2 regions of the Bradyrhizobium sp. IC4059 genome follow, and region 1 is predicted to be linked to the other one. Evidence: riboswitches for the same ligand, from Rfam matches in the RefSeq annotation. Region 1 holds a riboswitch; the other holds the start of a gene.
The links. Region 1 has a riboswitch for cobalamin ahead of I6F12_RS05545 (energy-coupling factor ABC transporter permease). Riboswitches for the same ligand answer to the same signal wherever they lie in the genome.
Positions count from the first base shown of each region.

Region 2: another riboswitch for cobalamin. It lies ahead of metE (5-methyltetrahydropteroyltriglutamate--homocysteine S-methyltransferase); the one in region 1 lies ahead of I6F12_RS05545 (energy-coupling factor ABC transporter permease).

Region 1 is NZ_JADYVH010000001.1:1,201,615-1,205,016, reverse strand. Features, by position in the region: gene cobT (nicotinate-nucleotide--dimethylbenzimidazole phosphoribosyltransferase) at 1-370, opposite strand, end outside; gene cobF (precorrin-6A synthase (deacetylating)) at 376-1,125, opposite strand; gene I6F12_RS05545 (energy-coupling factor ABC transporter permease) at 1,171-1,848, opposite strand; cobalamin riboswitch at 1,885-2,104, opposite strand; gene cobA (uroporphyrinogen-III C-methyltransferase) at 2,150-2,881, opposite strand; gene I6F12_RS05535 (cobyrinate a,c-diamide synthase) at 2,878-3,402, opposite strand, start outside.
Region 2 is NZ_JADYVH010000003.1:224,354-227,755, reverse strand. Features, by position in the region: gene metE (5-methyltetrahydropteroyltriglutamate--homocysteine S-methyltransferase) at 1-1,710, opposite strand, end outside; cobalamin riboswitch at 1,811-2,015, opposite strand; gene I6F12_RS11345 (nodulate formation efficiency C protein) at 2,996-3,402, shown strand, end outside.

The DNA.
Region 1 (3,402 bases):
TTCCCGCGATCTGCGCCTCGGCCAGCGTGCCGGCGTCGACCACCTCGAGGCTCGAACCCAGCTCGCGCGCCAGCACCGAGATCGCGGCGCCACCGGCGGCAAAATTCGCCATCATCGCGATGGTGACGGCTTGCGGATAGGCCGACACGCCCTGCGCGACGATGCCGTGGTCGCCGGCGAAGATGATGATCGGCACCCGCGCGGCGCGCGGCTGCTCGGTGGCCTGCAAGCCCGCAAGCTCGATTGCGAGCTGCTCGAGCCGGCCGAGCGCACCGGTCGGCTTCGTCAGTTGCGCCTGCCGCGCAATGGCCGCCTCACGATGAACAGCGGAGACCTCTGGGCAGTTCTGGGTAACCCATTCGGGAAGCATGCTGCTCAACGCCTGCGTTTGATGATGTAGCTGTCCATGATCCAGCCGTGCCGCTCGCGTGCGTCCTGCCGCACGGCGGCAATGCGCGCGCCCAGTTCAGCCAGCGCGCCGGACATGATGATCTGATCGGGCATGCCGAGATAGGCACCCCACCAGATCTGCAGGCCTTCTGGATCCAGCGATTGGAACGCCGTGCCGCCATCGAGCATCACGACGACGGTGTCGACGCCCTGCGGCCAGCCGCCTTCGCGCAAGCGCCGCCCTGTCGTGACCAGGAACGGCTCGCCGATGTCGTTGAGCGGCAGCGCATGCGCCGCGCACAGCGCCTGGATCGAGGTGATCCCCGGCACGACCTCGATTGTCGGCAATGGATCGAGCCGCCGCGCAATGCGCAGCGAAGAATCATAGAGCGAAGGATCGCCCCAGATCAGCAGCGCGACCTTGCCCTCATCTTCGAGATGCCCAGCGATCGTCTGCGACCAAATCGCGGCCACCGCATCGTGCCAATCGTCGACGCCCTTGCGGTAGTCCGCCTCGGTCGCATCGCGCACGGGAAGATCGAATTCGGCGATGCGCGTCGTTTTGTTGGTGAGCACACCGGCGCAGATCGTTCGCCTGAGATCTGCGAGATCGGATTTCGCCGTTCCCTTGCGCGGGATCAGGATGAGATCGGCGGCGTTGATGGCGTCAACGGCGGCGCGCGTGAGCTGCGCAGAATCGCCGCAACCGATGCCGATCAGGGAGAGCGTTAGCATCGCGAGCGCGATGGGCGGCCACACCGGCGGCCCATCGCTGATCTCTTACGCCGCGTTGTGCAGGCGCGGGGTGACGAGGCCGGGCGCGGTGACGCCGCGCAGTGACTTCGCCAGCGCCAGCACCGCGAGATCGGCGAGCGGTTCGATCACGATCACCAGCGCATAAGCGGCAGCGAACGTCCCGACGCTGGCGAGATTGCTCATCGCAAAGCCGGAGCCATAGAGCGCCCAGAACGCCACCCATGCGATCACGCCGGCCTGGTAGGTCGTCGAAAGCGCCAGCGCCTGACCGTATTTCAAATCGACATAGGCGGTGTTGCGAGGGATGATCCGCGTGGCGATCGCCTGGATCGCGAACAGCGGCACCAGCAGCGTGGTGACGTTCATGCCGTATTGCGGCAGATCGACTGGCTCCAGCAGCATGCCCTGAAGCAGCAGGCCAAATGCAAGGCCGAAGGCGGCGGGCGCAGCACCAAAGAGCAGGAACAAGGTCGAGCCGAGGATGAAGTGCACCTCTGATACCCCAACCGGAAAGTGCGGCAGGATCTCGAAGAAGACGAAGACGAGAGCGGTGGTGGCCAGTGTCCGCGCCGCGAACGAGCCGGCGCCCTGCTCGCGCACGGTTTCGACCGCGAGCTTCAAGGCAACGCCGCCTGCCGCGATGCCGGTTGCGTAACTCAACACGAGCTTGGCGCCCGTCACGATCCCGGGTTCGATATGCATGGCTCAATTCCTTTCCGCCGTCACACCCGACGGCCTTGGCCTCAATACGTGCACGGCCGGTCTCCTGGCTCGCGGTTCACTGGGTTCTCCGGCCTTCCCGGACCTTGCGGTCCAGTGGCGGTTCGGAGGCCCTCACCGCTTACAGTCGCGGGGGCGGCTGGGGTTTTGGGCGCCGCAACTGGGTCCGCCCATCCCCATTCCCGATTATGCTCCGGCGCTTTGCGCCGCGTCGAGCACCATGCCGCTCTTGTGTGCCCCTTTCGTATCGCGGGCGTCAAGGGGCGAACCGCTGCCGGAGCCGTCATGCCGGATATTCTCCCGCCAGCGCGCCGAACAGGATGACGGCCGCAGTGGAAGCGGCGCCGCCGCGCCCAAGCTGCTCGGCGAGCTCGGCAATCGTGGTGCGGACCAGCCGTTCGTCGGGACGCCCGAGAGATTCGGCGAACAGCGCCGGAGTGCTGGGAGCGAGGCCGTGCGCGATCAATTTTGCGGCAAGCGCCGGAAAGGTGCGCCGGCCCATATAGACCACGGTCGTGGCCTCGGGGTCGGCCAGTGCCGCCCAATTCAGATTGGGCGGCAGCTCGCCCGTGACGTCAGCGCCGGTGATGAACTGCACCCGGCGGGAGGTATACCGGCGGGTCAGGGGAATGCCGGCCTGGGCGGCGGCGACACAGGCGGAGGTGACGCCGGGAACGATCTCGTAGCCGATGCCGGCCTCGCGCAGCGTCTCGATCTCCTCCTCCAGCCGGCCGAAAATGCCGGCATCGCCGGACTTGAGCCGCACCACGCGCGCACCGGTTGCGGCATAGTCGACCAGGAGACGGTTGACGTGGTGCTGCTTGGTCGAAGGACGCCCGGCCCGCTTTCCCACCGCGACGAGATTGGCGCCGGGCCGGGCGAGATCGAGGATCGCGCCGGAGGCAAGATCGTCATAAAGCACGACGTCGGCCTCGCGCAGCCGCGTGGCGCCCTTCACCGTGAGGAGCTCGGGATCGCCCGGACCGGCGGAAACGAAAGAGACAAAACCGCTCACCGGTCCTCCGCGATCAGATGGAAGAACGTGCCGGTGGCATGGCCACGGCGCGAGCCGGTTTCGGCAATGACCGCGCCGGTGGCGTCGTGCACGACCGCAAGCGGCGTATCGGGTTGGGCGAGGATGGTCGAATAGTGGAACTCGTGGCCGCGCAGGCGCGCGCCAGGCTGATGCCCCGGCATCGGCGCAGCCAGTTCAGCAAGACGATAGCCGAGATGCATGCGGCGCTTGGCAAAGCTGGTCTCGAGGCCAAGCAGCCCCGCCATCTCATGGCTGATACCGTCGGCGTCGGTGAGGCCTGTGCCCAGCACCATATAGCCTCCGCATTCGCCATGCACCGGCCGCGTCTCGGCGAAAGCGCGCAAGCCGCTGCGAAAGCGCGCATTGGCCGCGATCTTTCCCGCATGCAGCTCAGGATAGCCGCCCGGCAGCCAGCACACGTCGGCGCTCGCGTCGGGCGCTTCGTCGGCCAGCGGCGAGAACGGCGCGATCTCGGCGCCCGCGGCGCGCCAGGCTTCCAG
Region 2 (3,402 bases), on a different contig from region 1:
CATTGGCTTGCTAGTTAGTGATTGCGCATAGCGCCACCAGTCCACAGTGATCGGCTTCGACCGCACTACATCGCCAAACAGGATCGGGGGCCTGACGCAGCGCGAACCATAAGACTGTACCCATCCCTTCCTGGTAAATAGGAAGCCGCCGAGTTGCTCGCCAAAGTACTGCACCATGTCATTGCGCTCAAATTCTCCGTGCACGAGGACGTCAAGACCGATGTCCTCCTGCCAATGTACGGCGCGGGCTATCTCCTCCTTGATGAACCTGTCGTATTGTTCGTCGCTCATCGCGCCTAGCGCATGCGCCGCACGAGCATTTCGAACCTCTCTGGTCTGCGGAAACGATCCGATTGTCGTGGTGGGAAAAGCTGGTAGTCCAAAGCGCGCCCTTTGGATCTCGGAACGACGGGCAAATGGGCTTGCGCGCCTGCGCATCGTCTGGTCGATCGCCCTCATCCGGGTAGCGACATTGGCATCATGGATCTTCGGCGAAGTCCGGCGGGCAGTCGCAGCGCATTCCGAATCGGCAAGAGCGAGCCCAACATTTTGGTCGCCAGCGAGTGCTCGCGCCAGGATCGCAAGCTCACGCATCTTCTGAACAGAGAAAGCAAGCCAGCTCTTGACGTCGGACGTGAGCCCGGTCTCGAGTTCAACATCGACCGGCACGTGAAGCAGCGAGCAGGATGGAGCGAGCTGTACACGGTGCTTGCCGAGCTTCGCAATCGCGGGCTCCAGCCGCTGACGAAGGGACGACAAGTTCGACCGCCATACATTCCGGCCGTCGATGACCCCGAGCGACATGACGAGATCACTTCGGCCGACAGCGACGATCTTATCCAACAACTCTGGCGCTCGAACTAGATCAAAGTGCAGACCGGAAACCGGGAGGCTCAATGCGGTATCCAGATTGTCGCCTAGCTCGCCGAAATAGCTGGCAACCATGATCTTGATAGCCGGTCCCTCCTTTGCGAACCGGTTATAGGCATGTAGCAATGATTTTCGCACCGCTTCGTCCAGATCAAGGACCAGGCAGGGCTCGTCAAACTGAACCCAACTTGCCCCTCGTTCGGCCAATTCATGCAGAACGTCGATATAGACCGGTATCAAATCATCCAGTAGGGAGAGGGGCTGGAACGCGCTATCGGCACTCTTACCGAGCTTTAGGAATGTGACGGGCCCGATCATGACAGGGCGGGTTTGAAAGCCTAGAGCCTTTGCTTCCACATACTCTTCAATTGGTTTGCGAGAGCAAAGTCTGAACCCCTGTCCCTTGTAAAACTCGGGAACCATGTAGTGGTAGTTGGTATCAAACCACTTAGTCATTTCCTGCGCGGGTGCGCCAGACCCCCGCGGGCCCAGACCGCAACTCGCATCCTGATCGTCGCATTGTGATCCGCGAGCCATGGCGAAGTACGTCTTGAGGGAAACGGATTCTCCTTTCGAGGCGTAGATCTCCGGGATAGCGCCAACCATGACACTTGTATCGAGCACCTGATCATACAGCGAGAAGTCATTCGACGGAATGACCGTGACGCCGAGAGACTTCTGACGAGCCCAGTTCGCTGCGCGCAGGCCGGATGCGTCCTCGAGCAATTGCTGTTCGCTGATCTTTCCGGCCCAGTAGCTTTCAAGAGCGAATTTGAGCTCACGCCTTGGACCGATGCGTGGCGTACCGAGCGTAGCAACCGGAAGAGAGAGAAGAGACATAGTGTTAACCCCTGTTGGGGACAGAGGCCATGGCGGACGCAGGCAGAGGAAGTCGCGCGCGCGACGGCTGCTTGGCGCACCACCGAGACACCCCGCCCGTGGACCAATCTATCGTCGGGGCAGGTCTCCTGGCTCGCTGGCTCATCGCTGCTGTCCGGCCTTCCCAAAGCCGTGCGGGCTTCAGTGACATCGTTGGACAGTAGCTCGCCGCTCACAGTTGCGGGGGCAGCGCCGGCATTTGGACCGGCTTCCCTCTTAGCTCCGGATCAAGTGGGATTCGGAGAACCTCGACGAGCTTGGATTATCGGCAGGAGGACTCTTCCGTCAACCTCTCAGATTATGTGCCACGCTAATGTGCGACATCTACTAGGCGAATGACCGTCCATCTCTATGATTCTCTAAACAGAGCTATCGCAATCAGAGATGTCCTTGTCGGATGTCGGAGTGCGACTCGGAGCTGCCTTGAGGCGACGCCGCCCGCCCCATCAATGAAAGGGACAAAACCAGCCCGCGTAGCGGCGACTACCGCCGTTTCGAGCAGAATGCATTCGATGCGGCTTCCGATTTCCAGCGGTTCGCCCAGCACATTCGCTGGCCAGCTATTTTCTCGACTAGAGGATCCCCATTGAACACGTCAAGGCAGGAGGCGCAATCTAGCAACATACGCGGCGAGCAGGTTGATTTTCGTGCCAGCCAGACTTCTCGGCTCGTATCGCCAGCCATCATGTAGGCCGAACGCCGACGGCAACTTTAGCGAACCACCCGGTTCAATGACGGCAAACACACCGTCGAATCTCATCAGGCACTTGGCATCGAGGCGTTCACCTCTTCCGCAAACTATCTGTGCGGGACAAGGATGCACAAACTACGGCCGATACACTGAATGGAAACATCGAAACGTGCGCAGGTCGGAAAGTCGACAATAGGGACATAAAACCCGTGCAAATCTCCGCCTGCTGCCTGGCACGAAGAATGCAAGCCCCTCGACATGCCCAGTCTCTTCTGCTGGGGATGTCCAGCTCAGCCAATTGACGCTGTCGCTGGCTATGGAAGTTAGCGGCGCGTGACATAGAGGGGAGCGCCTGCCCGCGCGGGACAGCCGCGGGTGCCCCGTCGCGTCTCCGTAAACTTCTTGCGCTCGCTCATAGCAGGTTCAAGGTTGCCCGCCTTGAAAGATGTACGGATGAAACGTGATAGGCCGAGGGTTATGAAGAGAATGTCGGGAAGACCCGCGCTATGGCTTCGCCTGGGCGGACTTCTAATCTGCCTAGCCTGGCCGGCTGCCATGAGTAACACTATTCGCGCCAGCGACAACCCACTTGTCGAAAGACTCAAGTCAACGTGGCGAGCGCAAGATGGTGAGACGATAGAACAAATCATCTCCAATGTCTCGAAGGTGGCACAGTTCGTCCCTCAGATGTGGGGGGTCGCTGAACTTGGCGAAAACGACCATGTTTTCGTTTCGTGGACCAGGCACCGAGACAACAAATCAGACGAACAGTACGCTATCACCTGGAAAGTCGCGCTCGACGGTACGATTGAGCTTGCGTCAACCTATGCGAAGCCGATGGAATTGGGCTGGCGTGCCCTAGCGCTCTCGTTGATCGCCAAAGAAGTCGCAGATGGTGAAAGGGACGCAAATCTTAGCTTTCTGCATGATCCAAGTAACTTCAACTTTGTGACTACGCCGCA